One region of the Leisingera sp. McT4-56 genome, then DNA from elsewhere that is predicted to be linked to it. Evidence: riboswitches for the same ligand, from Rfam matches in the RefSeq annotation. Region 1 holds a riboswitch; the other holds the start of a gene.
The links. Region 1 has a riboswitch for thiamine pyrophosphate ahead of thiB (thiamine ABC transporter substrate binding subunit). Riboswitches for the same ligand answer to the same signal wherever they lie in the genome.
Positions count from the first base shown of each region.

Region 2: another riboswitch for thiamine pyrophosphate. It lies ahead of thiC (phosphomethylpyrimidine synthase ThiC); the one in region 1 lies ahead of thiB (thiamine ABC transporter substrate binding subunit).

Region 1 is NZ_JAJALF010000022.1:32,850-40,368, reverse strand. Features, by position in the region: gene LHL23_RS19335 (SDR family oxidoreductase) at 1-246, shown strand, start outside; gene LHL23_RS19330 (DMT family transporter) at 303-1,238, opposite strand; gene LHL23_RS19325 (malonate--CoA ligase) at 1,333-2,835, shown strand; gene LHL23_RS19320 (cation transporter) at 2,957-3,595, opposite strand; gene LHL23_RS19315 (MerR family transcriptional regulator) at 3,669-4,085, shown strand; gene aroC (chorismate synthase) at 4,150-5,250, opposite strand; TPP riboswitch at 5,483-5,574, shown strand; gene thiB (thiamine ABC transporter substrate binding subunit) at 5,607-6,584, shown strand; gene LHL23_RS19300 (thiamine/thiamine pyrophosphate ABC transporter permease ThiP) at 6,560-7,519, shown strand, end outside.
Region 2 is NZ_JAJALF010000006.1:83,823-91,341, forward strand. Features, by position in the region: gene thiC (phosphomethylpyrimidine synthase ThiC) at 1-1,096, opposite strand, end outside; TPP riboswitch at 1,235-1,363, opposite strand; gene bioB (biotin synthase BioB) at 1,577-2,554, shown strand; gene LHL23_RS09435 (8-amino-7-oxononanoate synthase) at 2,554-3,693, shown strand; gene bioD (dethiobiotin synthase) at 3,690-4,316, shown strand; gene bioA (adenosylmethionine--8-amino-7-oxononanoate transaminase) at 4,313-5,611, shown strand; gene LHL23_RS09450 (pimeloyl-ACP methyl esterase BioG family protein) at 5,615-6,229, shown strand; gene bioC (malonyl-ACP O-methyltransferase BioC) at 6,229-7,020, shown strand; gene LHL23_RS09460 (ABC transporter substrate-binding protein) at 7,185-7,519, shown strand, end outside.

The DNA.
Region 1 (7,519 bases):
CTCGCGAGCTTTACCAAGCTGTTTGCCGACAAGTTCGCGGCCCGGGGCGTGCGGATGAACAACGTGCTGCCGGGCTTCATCGACAGCCTGCCTGAAACCGAAGACCGCAAGGCGCGCATCCCGATGGGGCGCTATGGCACCGCCCGCGAAGTATCAGCGCTGATCGCCTATCTGGCTTCCGATGATGCGGCCTATACCACTGGTCAGAACATCCGCGTCGACGGGGGGCTGACCCGCGCGATCTGAGCCGGGCCGGTAGGGATGCAGGCTCTAACACTGCAGTAATCCCGTGTTAGAGCCTGCTATCCGCCCTTTGGGTCGATCAGCGGCTTGGCCTTGCCGCGCCGCAGGCCCAGCCGGTGCTCGCGCCAGATCACCAGCACATTGCCGGCGATCACCAGCGCCGCACCGGCCAGCATCACCAGCGTCGGCCACTCGTTGAACCAGACATAGCCGATCACAATGGCAAAGATCATCGAGGCATAGTCATAAGGCGCCAGCATCGAGGCGGGCGCAAAGCGGTAGGAGGAGGTGACCAGGATCTGTGCCACCCCGCCGACCAGCCCGGCGCTGACTAGCAGCGCCGCGGTTTGCGCATCCGGCATCACCCAGCCGAAGGGGGCGGTCAGCAGCGCCAGGCCAGAGGCGGTCAGCGAGAAATAGAAGACGATGGCCGCGGTATGCTCGGACTGCACCATGCGGCGGATGTGGATCTGCACAAATCCGCGGGCGACAGTGGCGCCAACCACCAGCAGCACCCCCAGCATGGCGCCATCGCCGAGGTCGCCGCCGAGGCGCGGCCAGATCATGATCAGCACGCCCAAGAGGCCGATGGCGACGGCGCTGATGCGCACCAGGCGGATGGTCTCGCCCAAAAACAGCGCCGCAAGGATCAGGGTGAAGATCGGGGTGGCATAGCCGATGGCGGTGACCTCCGGCAGCGGCAGCAGCGCCAGCCCCATGAAGGTCATCCCCATTGCCGAGGTGCCGACCAGTCCGCGCCACACGTGAAACATCGGCTTCCTGGTGATCAGCCCCTGGCGCAGCTGCCCGCGCGCGGCCAGCCAGATGACGATCACCGGGATCGCAAAGAAGGAGCGGAAGAACACCGCCTCGCCTGCCGGTACGGTTTCCGAGGTGGCCTTGATGATCCCGGACAGTGCGGTGAACAGCGCAATGGCAGTCACTTTCAGCAGGACCGCCAGCACAGGCCGATGCGATGTTAAGGATTCCGCCATGGCGCGACCCTGCGCCCAAGCGCCGCAAAGATCAATGGCTTGATTTCGGAGGGCCAAGGCGCGCAAATGGCGCCGCCAGATGAAGGAGCCGCCGATGTATGACGACAACCACCTGATCCGCCAGCTGCGCGAGTCCTCGCTGGGGCGCGAGGAGGATGTTTTTGCCCGGCTTCCAGACGGCAGCACTGTCACATTCGGCGCGCTGTTTGCCGGCGCGGAGCGGATGGCAGCGGCGCTGGCCGCCCAAGGCGTGCAGCCCGGTGACCGGGTGGCGGTGCAGGTCCAAAAAACCATTCAGGCGATCGAACTGTACCTTGGCACCGTCATGGCCGGCGGTATCTTCCTGCCGCTCAACACCGCCTATACCGGGCCGGAGGTGGCCTACTTTGTGGGCGACGCCTCTCCGTGCGTGGTGGTTTGCGATCCGGCGCGGCTGGAGGAAATCGGCGCCATTGCGGCTGGGGCAAAGGTGCTGACACTGGACGCCGCAGGGCAGGGAAGCCTGCGCGATCTGGCGGATGGACAGTCCGGTTTTGCACCCGTGTCACGTCAGCCAGATGATCTGGCGGCGATCCTTTACACTTCCGGCACCACCGGCCGCTCCAAAGGCGCGATGCTGAGCCATGATAACCTGGCGTCCAACTCGCTGACCCTGCGCGACTACTGGCGGTTCACCAAGGACGATGTGCTGATCCACGCGCTGCCGATCTTCCACACCCACGGGCTGTTTGTGGCGACCAATGTGGCGCTGTTTGCAGGCAGCCAGGTGGTGTTCCTGCCGGGCTTTGATGCCAATGCCATTCTGGAGGCAATGCCGTCCTCCACAGCGATGATGGGGGTGCCGACGTTTTATACCCGCCTGCTGGCGGATGAACGGCTGACGCGCGAACGCGCCGCCAATATGCGACTGTTCATTTCCGGCTCTGCGCCCTTGCTGGTCGATACCCATGAGCAGTGGGAGGCCCGCACAGGCCACCGCATCTTGGAACGCTACGGGATGACCGAAACCAATATGAGCACCTCCAACCCCTATGAGGGTGAGCGTCGCGCGGGCACCGTCGGTTTCCCGCTGCCGGGCGTGGAAGCCCGGGTGATGCAGGACGGCGCCGAGGTGCCCGCCGGAGAGATCGGCGTGCTGGAGGTGCGCGGCCCGAACGTGTTCCAGGGCTACTGGCAGATGCCGGAGAAGACGGCGGAAGAGCTGAAACCAGACGGCTGGTTCATCACCGGTGACATGGCAAAGGTCGACGCCGACGGCTATGTCACCATTGTCGGGCGCGAGAAGGACCTGATCATCACCGGCGGCTTCAACGTCTATCCCAAGGAGGTTGAGAGCCTGATCGACGACCTGCCCGGCGTTCTGGAAAGCGCGGTGATTGGCGTGCCGCATCCCGATTTCGGCGAGGGTGTGGTGGCTGTGGTGGTGCCGGAGACTGAAGGCACCAGCGCCGAGGCGATCAAGGCGGCTCTGTCGGGGCAATTGGCCAAGTTCAAGCAGCCCAAGGAGATCATCCTGCTGGAGGCCCTGCCGCGCAACACTATGGGCAAGGTGCAGAAGAAAGCCCTGCGCGAGGAATACGAGGGTCTTTTTGCCTAACCTTTGCTCTACCCGGCCGGTAGGCCGGGCTGCGCCTGCCTGCCCGTCAAACCGGAGGTTTGCCTCCGGCAAAACGGACAGGCGCATTTGGGCCAGCCCAGGCATGCGCAGCTCTCGGTTCTTAGTGTGTATGCGCCGCCGCGTGCGCCTCTTCCGCGCGCCATTCCCGCACGGCCTGCACCAGGATCTGTAAGGCGGAGTTCAGGAACAGCCCGCCCATGATGCCGGCCACAATGAGGTCCGGCCAGCCGGTTGCCGTGCCCCAAACCCCCAGGGCCGCAAACATCACCGCCACATTGCCAATCGCGTCGTTGCGCGAACACAGCCAGACCGACCGCACATTGGCGTCGCCGTCCTTGTAGCGGGCCAGCAGCAGCACCGAGATCAGGTTCGCCGCCAGTGCCATGAAGCCGATCACCCCCATGATATGGGCCTGCGGCACGCCGACGTAGAATACTTGGTATACAGTGGAGCCGAACACCCAGAGCCCCATCAGCAACAGGCTGATGCCCTTGCCCAGTGCCGCCAGCGCCCGGGTGCGCAGAGTGGCCCCGATCACCGCCAGCGAAATGCCATAGGTCAGCGCGTCACCCAGAAAATCCAAGGCGTCCGCCTTCAGCGCCTGGCTGCCGGACAGCTGGCCCGCACCCATTTCCACCGCAAACATGCCGGCGTTGATGGCGATCACCAGCCAAAGCCTGCGTTTGTAGTCGTCCGAGACCCCGTCGAATTTTGCGCTGTGGTTGCAGCAGCCTGCCATTGCTCTTGTCCTCATTCCTGATTCGATACCAATGTAAGGCCTCTAGTCACTAGAGCATCAAGAGGGTTTGCGCATGTTTTCCATCGGCCAGCTGTCCAAGGCCACCGGCGTCAAGGTGCCCACCATCCGCTATTACGAGGAAATCGGCCTATTGCCGGAACCGGGCCGCAACGCCGGCAACCAGCGCCGCTACGGGCAGGACGGCATGGACGCGCTGGGTTTCATCAAACACGCGCGCGATCTCGGGTTTTCGCTGGAGGACATCAAGGCGCTGATGGGGCTGGACGGGCATCTGGGCGATGATTGCGCCGAGGCCGACCGGATTGCCCGCAGCCAGCTGGCCAATGTGCGGGACCGCATCCGCAAGCTGCAGCAGCTGGCGTCCGAACTGGAGCGGATCAGCCACCTGTGCGACGGCGGCAGCGGCGGCTGTTGCAAGGTGCTGACGGCGCTGGGCGACCACAGCCAATGCGCGGGCGAGCACGGTTGAGGCGCAGGCTGAGAGGCGCCACCCGAACCAAATTCGGGCAACTCCCCTTGCTAGGGCCTGATCCTCAGCCGATGCGGCCCTGGTTTTCGCCGATCTGGCCGCGGTGCAGCAGCAGGTGGTCCAGGATCACGCAGGCCATCATTGCCTCGGCCACCGGCACCGCGCGGATGCCGACGCAGGGGTCGTGGCGGCCCTTGGTGATCACTTCGGTGGCGGAGCCGTCCTTGCGGATTGACTTGCGCGGTGTGAGGATTGAGGAGGTCGGTTTCACTGCAAACCGCACCACCACATCCTGCCCAGTGGAGATCCCGCCCAGGATGCCGCCGGCGTGGTTGGAGGAATACTCCGGGCCGTTTTCACCCATGAAGATCTCATCAGCGTTTTCCGAGCCCTTGAGGCGCGCGGCATTCATGCCCTCGCCGATCTCGACGCCTTTGACTGCGTTGATCGACATCATCGCGGCGGCCAGATCGGTGTCCAGCTTGCCATAGACGGGCGCGCCGATGCCTGCGGGGACACCCCGGGCAACAACCTCAACCACGGCGCCAACGGAATCATGCGCCTTGCGCAGGCCTTGCAGGTAGTCTTCCCATTCCTGAACTGCGCCTGCGTCAGGGATCCAGAAATCGTTCTGATCAATCGCGTCCCAGTCGAACCGGCTGCGGTCGATCTCCAGCTCGCCCATTTGGGTCATGTAGCCCTTGATCTCCAGCCCCGGCACCAGCGCCTTGATTGCTTCACGTGCAACACCGCCGGCTGCAACCCGCGCCGCGGTCTCGCGTGCCGAGGAGCGGCCGCCGCCGCGGTAGTCGCGGTTGCCATACTTCTGGAAATAGGTGATGTCGGCGTGGCCCGGACGGAAGGTCTGGGAAATCTCACCGTAATCCTTGGACCGCTGGTCGGTGTTTTCGATCATCAGCTGGATCGGGGTGCCGGTCGATTTGCCCTCGAACACGCCGGACAGGATCTTCACCGCATCCGGCTCATTGCGCTGGGTGGTGTTCTTGTTCTGGCCGGGGCGGCGCTTATCCAGCCACTGCTGCAGCATTTCCGGCTCCAGCGGCACATTCGGCGGGCAGCCGTCGACGGTGGCGCCAAGCGCGGGCCCGTGGCTCTCGCCCCAGGTGGTGACGCGGAAGAGGTGTCCAAAGCTGTTCATCGACATGAGGCGCGGTCTCCTTTGCGGGACGTGCTTAGCGGGCAGGGGCCTGTGCCTCAAGCGGATTCCTCTGCGGCATAGGAACAGGGGGCGCTGCCCCAGCCGCCTGCGGCGGCTCCCCCGGGGATATTTTCAGCCGGAAGAACAGGGGATCGGCGCCGGCAGCGGTCCAGTTTGCCTGAAGCGTAGGTCCTGGCGGGGCTTTGGCTTGTCTTTGTTGCGGCCAAACCCTAATGTCCGCGCCACCTCGGGGTGCGCTTCGGCGCTGAGATGACACCCGTTGAACCTGAACCGGATCACACCGGCGGAGGGAAGGTACTGGACAGCCTCCACCCTTGCCCAAAGCCGCAAAGGAGGATGGCATGAAACATCTTGCATTTGCAGCGGGACTGCTTGGCGCCTCGGCAGCCTTTGCCGATACGCCCGAACTCACCGTTTATACCTATGACAGCTTTGTCTCCGATTGGGGCCCCGGCCCGGCGGTGGAAAAAGCGTTTGAGGAAGTCTGCGGCTGCGACCTGAAACTGGTGGGCGCTGGCGACGGCGCGGCACTGCTGGCGCGGGTCAAGCTGGAAGGCGCACGCTCTGACGCCGATGTGGTTCTGGGCCTCGACACCAACCTGACCGCGGCGGCCAAGGAAACCGGCCTGTTTGCGGAGCATTCGGTCAGCGCCGACTATGCGCTGCCGGTCGAATGGAATGACGCGACCTTTGTACCGTATGACTGGGGCTACTTCGCCTTTGTCCACAACGCCGATGCCGCGGCGCCTGCGGATTTCAAGGCGCTGGCCGCCAGCGACAAGAAGATTGTCATTCAGGATCCGCGCTCCTCGACCCCCGGCTTGGGCCTGCTGTTGTGGGTCAAGGCCGCCTATGGCGACGAAGCGCCGGAGATCTGGAAGGGCCTCTCTGACAACGTGGTCACCGTGACCAAGGGCTGGTCCGAGGCCTATGGCATGTTCCTGGAGGGCGAGGCCGACATGGTGCTGTCCTACACCACCTCGCCCGCCTACCATCTGATTGCGGAGGAAGACGGCTCCAAGGCAGCGGCTGCCTTTGACGAGGGCCACTACATGCAGGTGGAAGTTGCAGCGAAGCTCGCAAACACCGACCAGCCGGAGCTGGCCGACCAGTTCCTGGCCTTTATGGTGTCGGATGCGTTCCAATCGATAATCCCGACCACCAACTGGATGTACCCGGCTGTGACCCCGGCGGCGGGCCTGCCGGAAGGGTTCGAAACCTTGATCGCGCCGGAGAAATCGCTGCTGCTGAGCGAGACTGAGGCAGCGGACGTGCGCGATGCGGCGCTGGGCGAATGGCTGGACGCGCTCAGCCAGTAAGCGCCTTTCCCGGTATCAGCGCGGCCCTTCTGGTGGCGGCGCTGATTCTGGGGACGCTGGGGGCTGTTGCCCTGCGGGCCGAGGCCGGCACCGGGTTTAGCGCCAGCGACTGGGCCGCGCTGCGGTTCACGCTGACCCAGGCGAGCCTGTCGGCGCTCTTGAGCGTTGGCCTTGCCATCCCTGTCGCCCGCGCGCTGGCGCGGCGGCGGTTTTGGGGGCGGAGCCTGCTGATCGCGCTGTTGGGCGCGCCCTTCATTCTGCCTGTCATTGTGGCCATTCTTGGCTTGCTGGCGGTCTTCGGCCGCGCCGGCTGGCTGAGCAGCTTGCTGGGGCTGTTCGGGCTGGAGCCGGTGCAGATCTACGGGCTGCACGGGGTGGTGCTGGCGCATGTTTTTTTCAACTTGCCGCTGGCGACCCGGCTGATTCTGCAAGGCTGGCAGGAAATCCCTGCCGAACGCTTCCGCCTGGCGGCGCAGCTGGATGCCGGGCCGCTGGCGATGTGGCGGCTGCTGGAAGGCCCGATGCTGCGGCGGGTGGCGCCGGGCGCGTTTGCGGTTGTCTTTGCCATTTGCCTCTCCAGCTTTGCGGTGGCGCTGACTTTAGGCGGGGGGCCAAGGGCCACCACCATCGAACTTGCTATCTACCAGGCGTTCCGCTTTGATTTCGACCTAGGACGGGCGGCGCTGCTGTCGGGCCTGCAGTTGTTGCTGACTGGTGCTGCCGCGCTGGTTGCGCTGCGGGTGTCAGCTGGTGAAGGCTTTGGCGCCGGCCTTGACCGGGCAGTGCGGCGCTGGGACGGGCAGGGTCGGCCCGCGCGCTGCGCTGATGTTTTCTGGATAGTCTTTTCCGCTGTTTTTCTGTTGCTACCGCTGGGCGCAATAGTGCTGGCAGGCTTGCCGGGGCTGACAGCCTTAAAAGGCAGTGTCTGGCAGGCG
Region 2 (7,519 bases), on a different contig from region 1:
CAAGCGAGAAGGAGACGTCATACTGGCGGCAGATGTCGCAGATTTCCTCGAAATGCTCATAGAGGAAGCTCTCCTTGTGGTGATGCAGGCACCACTTGGCCATGATCGACCCGCCGCGCGAGACGATCCCCGTCACCCGATTCACCGTCATCGGCACCATGTGCAGCCGCACGCCCGCATGGATGGTGAAGTAATCGACGCCCTGTTCCGCCTGTTCGATCAGCGTGTCGCGGAACACTTCCCAGGTCAGGTCCTCGGCGATGCCGTTCACCTTCTCCAGCGCCTGGTAGATCGGCACCGTGCCGATCGGCACGGGGGAGTTGCGCACGATCCATTCACGGGTGTTGTGAATGTTGCGCCCCGTGGACAGGTCCATCACCGTGTCGGCGCCCCAGCGGATCGCCCAGACCAGCTTGTCGACTTCTTCCTCCATCGAGGAGGTGACGGCAGAGGTGCCCATATTGGCGTTGATCTTCACCTTGAAATTGCGGCCGATGATCATCGGCTCGATTTCCGGGTGGTTGATGTTGGCGGGGATGATGGCACGGCCTGCAGCGATTTCCTGGCGCACGAATTCCGGGGTCACGTAATCCGGGATGTTGGCGCCGAAGTCATTGCCATCGCGGTTCGCGTGGCAGGGCGACAGCTCGCGCAGCTGGTTTTCGCGGATCGCCACGAACTCCATCTCCGGCGTGATGATGCCCGCACGGGCATAGGCCAGTTGGGTCGGCGCCTTGCCGTCCTTGCCGCGCAGGGGGGCGGGCTTCACCGGGAACTCAGGCGTCAGCCGGTCGCCTTCGACAAAGCCGTTATCCTCCGGCTTCACATCGCGGCCCTGATAGCTCTCGACATCGCCGCGCGCCTCGATCCACTGGCGGCGCAGCTGCGGCAGGCCCTGACGGATGTCGGTCAGCACATCGGGGTCGGTGTAGGGGCCGGAGCTGTCATAGACCGGCAGCGGCGCCTCGCCCGCGGTGGGGTGGGTGGAGATCTCGCGCATCGGCACGCGGATGTCCTCATGGACCTCGCCGCTGACGTAGATCTTGCGCGATGCGGGCAATGCGCCCGTGGTGATCTTGGGGTTGGGGACGTTCATCTGGTGTTCCTCCGGGCCTTCGGTTCAAAAACACCAATTGAGCCGGGACGGAGGAAAACGGGCAGGGGGGTGTACAGCCGGTGTACGGCCGGTGCACGCATGCTGCCTGTTCGAAACACGGGTTGCCGCCGGGGGCGCCGCGCCATGCTTCTAGCTTCCTACGCCAGTATCAACTGGGTCAGGTTCAAAGGGTCGCGCCGCCGGTCCGGGATGCCCCGTACCATGACGCCTCTCAGTCCCTTGGGCGGGACTCCCCTGCGTGCCTATAGGGCTAGGGGAGGTGCGGGGTTTGCGTCAACCGGAATCTTTGTAGATTATTTTTTGCCATTAATATCAGTTCTGTATTGGCCTAATTGGCGCGGTATTGGGGCAAATCGCTGCAGCGCAGCTTTGATGCTTGATCGGGGGCGGTAAAATTATCTATAAAAACCGGAAACGCCATCCGCGCATGGCCAACAGGTATAGAGAACAGGAGACAGCATGCTGGACGCTGCGCCCATCCGCACCGACTGGACCCGCGAGGAAGCGGAAGCGATTTACAACAAGCCTTTCATGGACTTGCTGTTTCAGGCGCACACCGTGCACCGGCAGTATTTCGATCCCAACCAGGTGCAGAAATCCAAGCTCCTCAGCATCAAGACCGGCGGTTGCGCCGAGGACTGCGCCTATTGCTCCCAGTCGGCCCGCAACGGCGCGCAGCTCTCGGCCTCCAAGCTGATCGAGGTGCAGCGCGTGATCGCCGAGGCCAAAAAAGCCAAGGAAGGCGGCGCGACCCGTTACTGCATGGGCGCCGCCTGGCGTTCGCCCAAGGACCGCGACATGGCGGCGCTGGAGGCGATGGTGCAGGGGGTCAAGGACCTGGGCATGGAAACCTGCATGACCCTGGGCATGCTGGACGAGGAACAGGTGTTCCGCCTGCGCGACGCCGGTCTCGACTACTATAACCACAACATCGACACCTCGGAGCGCTACTACTCCGAAATCATCACCACCCGCACCTTTGCCGACCGTATCGACACCCTGAACCGGGTGCGCGAGGCGGGCATCAAGGTCTGCTCCGGCGGCATCGTCGGCATGGGGGAAAAGCAGCTCGACCGTATCGACATGATGCTGGCGCTGGCCACGCTGGAGGTGCACCCGGATTCGGTGCCGGTCAACATGCTGATCCCGATCGCCGACACGCCGCTGGCCGATGTCGAGAAGCTGGACCCGATCGAATTCGTCCGCTCGGTGGCGCTGGCCCGCATCCTAATGCCGAAATCGCATGTGCGCCTGTCCGCGGGCCGCACAGATATGTCGGACGAGATGCAGGCGATGTGCTTCTTTGCCGGTGCCAACTCGATCTTTGTGGGCGACACGCTGCTGACCGCGGACAACCCCGAAGAGGACAAGGACCAGCAGCTGTTCGACCGTCTGGGCATCACCGCGATGGCGGCAGGCTGCGACGGCAGCCGCTAATGGCGGGCGCCTTCCCGAGGCATGAGAAATCGCTGGAAGCGCTGCGCACGCGCGGGCGCTACCGGCAGCTGATGCCGCGGGACGGGTATGACTTTGCCTCCAACGACTACCTCGGGCTGGCGGGCAGCGATGTGCTGCGCGCGGCCGCCGCAGACGCGCTGGCGCGCGGGGTGCCGGTGGGGGCGGGCGGCTCGCGCCTCTTGCGCGGCAATGACGCGGAACACCAGCGTCTGGAAGCTGAGGCGGCTGAATTCTTCGGCACTGAGGCCGCGTTGTTCATGGGTGGCGGTTTCAACGCCAATCAGGCGATCTTCTCCACCCTGCCGCAGCAGGGCGATCTGGTGCTCTATGATGCGCTGATCCATGCCAGCACCCATGACGGGATGCGGCTGGGCCGGGCAGAGACCCGCAGCTTTGCACACAGCGATGCGGAGGACGCGGCACGGGTGCTGAAGGACTGGCGCTCGTCAGGCGGTTCAGGCCAGGTCTGGATCGCGGTTGAGGCGGTCTACTCCATGGATGGAGACCTCGCCCCGCTGGAGGCGCTGTTGGCGCTGGCGGATGCAGAGGGCGCCGTGCTGGTGGTGGATGAGGCGCATTCTTCCGGCGTGTTCGGCGACCTGGGCTGCGGGCTGGCGCATGAAATCGCCCGCCGCCCCAACGTTCTTTCCTTACACACCTGCGGCAAGGCGCTGGGCGCCTCGGGCGCGTTGATCTGCGGTCAGCGGGTGCTGATCGAGACGCTGATCAACAAGGCGCGCGGGTTCATCTTTGCCACCGCGCCGTCGCCGCTGAACGCGGCGCTGGTGCGGGCGGCCTTGCAGGAACTTCAGCAGAACCCGGGCCGCCGCGAACAGGCGTGGCAGGGAATTACCCATGCGCAAGGCGAGGCCAAGCGTCTGTGCGGGCTGGAAGGGTTCCAAAGCCAGATCCTGCCGGTGGTGATCGGCGATGACAAGCGCACCATGGCGCTGGCTTCGCGGATGCAAGGCCATGGTTATGACATCCGCGGCATCCGCCCGCCGACAGTGCCGCGCGGCACCTCGCGGCTGCGGCTGTCGATCACGTTGAACACGGGGGCAGAGGTCATCACCCAGATGTTCGAAGACCTCGCCCGGGAAATGGAGACAACCCCATGAACGCGCTGATCGTGACCGGAACCGATACCGGCATCGGCAAGACCATCTTCTCGGCCGGCCTGGTGCAGGCGCTGGGCGCCACCTATTGGAAGCCGGTGCAATCGGGGCTGGAGGACGAGACCGACAGCCAGACCGTGGCCCGCCTGTCGGGCCGCCCGGCGCTGCCGGAAGGCTATCTGCTGCAGCTGCCCGCCTCGCCGCATCTGTCGGCAGAGGCCGAAGGCGTGGAGATCGACCCGGATGCGCTGCCCTTGCCCGAGGTTGACGGCGTGCTGGTGGCCGAAGGCGCAGGCGGGCTGATGGTGCCGCTGAACCGCAAGGTGCTGTATCTCGACCTGGTTGCCCGCTGGGGCGCGCCGGTGATCCTCTGCGCCCGGACCCAGCTGGGCACGATCAACCACACGCTGCTGTCGCTGAAAGCGCTGCGCGATGCAAGCTGCCCGGTGATCGGCGTGGCCTTCATCGGCGACGCGGAACCGGCGGTGGAGGAAACCATCTGCCAATTCGGCCAGGTGGCGCACCTGGGACGGTTGCCGGTGCTGGGCGAGCTGACCTCTGACGCGCTGGCCGTGGCCTTTCAGGCCAGCATCCGGGTGGATCTGATCAAGGAGGCGCTGTCATGAGTGCCGCAGACCTCACCCAGCTGGAGTTTGATCAGCAGCATCTCTGGCATCCCTACACCAATGTCGCCAAGCCCGGCCCGACCTTCGTGGTGAAGGAAAGCGAAGGCATGTACATCACCCTGGACGACGGCACCCGGCTGATCGACGCCATGTCGTCCTGGTGGTGCATGATGCACGGCCACAAGAACCCGGCGATCACCAAGGCAATCCACGACCAGCTCGACACCCTGCCGCATGTGATGTTCGGCGGGCTGACCCATGATCCGGCCATCGACCTGGGCCGCAAGCTCTTGGAGATCACACCCGATAGCCTTACCCGCATCTTCTATTGCGACAGCGGTTCGGTCTCGGTCGAGGTGGCGATGAAGATGGCGGTGCAGTATCAGCACGCCATCGGCCAGGCGGGGCGCAAGGAATTTGCCACCATCCGCTCCGGCTATCACGGCGACACCTGGAAGGCGATGAGCGTCTGCGACCCGGATACCGGCATGCACCACCTGTTCCAGGGCGCGCTGAGCGTGCAGCACTTCGTCTCCCGCCCGCCGGTCCGCATTCATCAGGACTGGAATGACGACCCGGCGCAGAACGGCCTGGGCGAGCTGCGGGCAGTGCTGGAGGCCAACGCCGAGAGGATCGCCGCCTTCATCCTGGAGCCCGTGGTGCAGGGCACCGGCGGGATGTATTTCTATCACCCCGAATATCTCAATCAGGCGCGCGCGCTCTGTGATGAACTGGGCATCCTCCTGATCTTCGACGAGATCGCCACCGGCTTCGGCCGCACGGGGGAGCTGTTCGCAACCAATTTCTGCAGTGTCGAGCCGGACATCATCTGCCTCGGCAAGGGGCTGACCGGCGGCCATATCTCCTTCGCCTGCACCATGACCAACGACCGCGTGGCGGAGGGCATCGGCGGCGGCAACCCCGGGCTGTTCATGCACGGGCCGACCTATATGGGCAACCCGCTGGCCTGTGCCGCGGCCAAGGCGTCGCTGGACCTGCTCACAGGGCAGGACTGGCGCGGCACGGTGGCGGCAATCGGCGAACAGATGCAGGCCGAACTGGCCCCGGCCCGCGACCTGCCCAACGTGGCGGACGTGCGGGTGCTGGGCGCCATCGGCGTCATCGAGATGAAGCACCGCGTCTCAGCCGACGAGGCGCATGCCCGGGCGCATGAAATGGGCGTGTTTCTGCGCCCGTTCGGCACCAACATCTACACGATGCCGCCCTTCATCACGGCGCCGGAGCAGCTGAGCGAGATCACCGCAGGCATGCTGCGGCTGGCGCGGGAGCTGTAGAAAATGGAGTTCCGCTGGCTCAAACAGGACAGTGCAGCCGAGGCCATCGTGGTCTTCGGCGGCTGGGCTGTGGGGCCGGAGGTGTTCTGGCACCTGGATGGCCCGCAGGACGTTCTGTTTGCTAGTGATTACACGCGTCTGGACGCGGAGCTGCCGGACCTGTCCGGTTACGGGCGGGTCAGCCTGCTGGCCTGGTCGTTCGGCGTCGCCTCATATGCCCATTGGCAGCAGGGGCGCCCCGACCCCTTTGCCCGCAAAGTGGCAGTAAACGGCAGCCTGCAGCCGGTGAATCGCAGCGCGGGCATTCCGCCCGCCGTGTTCCGCCGCACCGTGGAGACCCTGAGCCTCGAAAGCTATCAGCAGTTCCTGGCCCGCGTGTTCGGCGCCCCGCAAGAGGCCGAGGCGCTGGACGTGGAGGCGCGGCGGGCCGAGCTGCTGGCGGTTGAGCGCCGCGGAGACGCGCCGCAGATGCGGTTCAGCCGGGTCTGGATCAGCTCCGGCGACAAGATTTTTCCGCCCGCCAATCTGGCCCGCGCCTGGGCCGGGCAGAACGTGTCGCATCTGGATGCGCCGCATGCGCCGTTTGACCGGTTTGCCCAGTGGGAGGAGCTGTTCTGATGAAGGATATGCAGCCCCCGCATCTGGATCAGTCCCGCGTGCGCCAGAGTTTTCGGCGCGGGCTGGAGAGTTATCACGGCTCGGCCTCCGTGCAGGCGGATATTGCCGGCCAGCTGGCCGCGATGCTGCAGCAGCAAGGCGCGCCGCGGCGCTTCGCCAGCGTCCTGGAGTTCGGGTGCGGCACCGGCCATCTGACGCGGCAGCTGCTGCAGCGGTTCCAGGCGGACAGCCTGAGCCTGAATGACCTGGTGCCGGAAGCCGCACAGGTGCTGCAGGCGCTGGATGGCACAGCCCCGGCGCAGGCCCGGTTCGCGGGCGGCCCGATCGAAATCCTGCCGCTGCCGCAAGAGCTGGATCTGATCGCCTCTGCCTCTACCGTGCAGTGGATCCCGGATTTGGCCGGCTTGGCCGCGCGGCTGGCAGCGCATCTGAAACCGGGCGGCTGGCTGGCGCTCTCAGGCTTCGGCCGCGGCCAGTTCCGCGAGCTTGCGGCGCTGGGTTCCGCCGCTGCGGCCCCCAGCTATCTGGACGCGGATGAATGGCCGGCGGTCCTGCCGCACGGCATGGAAATCCTTCAGATTACACAGCGCCCGGTGGTGCTGGAGTTCAGCTCTGCTATGCACTTGCTGAAGCACCTGCGCCAGACCGGTGTGAACGGCCATGCCCAGCAAAACTGGAGCCGCCGGCGCCTGAGGGAGTTCGAAGAGGCTTACCGAGCGCGTTTCGGCCGCAACGGCATTCTGCCGCTGACCTATGATCCTGTGCTGCTGGTGGCCCGCAAGGCCGCCTGAGCAGAGCCAGCGCGCTTTGCGCAAGTTTTAGGTTTTTTCCTGTCCGGCCGGGCTGCGGTTCCGGGGCGGCGTTAATCTTTGTCAACTCCCGCCTGCTATCCCGGGTCCCGGAGCTGCGCCGAGGCGCGGCGCGTGGGACGACTGGCAGTACGGGAGTTGCGCCAATGAAATTCAATGTTTTTGCCGCGGCATTGGCGGCGCTGGCGGTTTCGGGGGCCGCCGAAGCAGCTGATATGGGGGATACCGGTACGCCGATCCGTCTGTCGCTGAACAACTGGACGGGCCAGCACCTGTCGACCTACATCGCCGGCGGCATGCTGGAGGAGGCGGGCTATACCGTCGAATATGTCGAGGCCGACCTGAACGACCTGTACGGTGAAATCGCCACCGGCGACGTGCATGCGATGGTGGAGATCTGGACCAGCAGCGACCCTGCAGAATATTTCGATCTGGTGGATGAAGGGCGGCTGGAAAACCTGGGCGACATGGGGCTGGACGC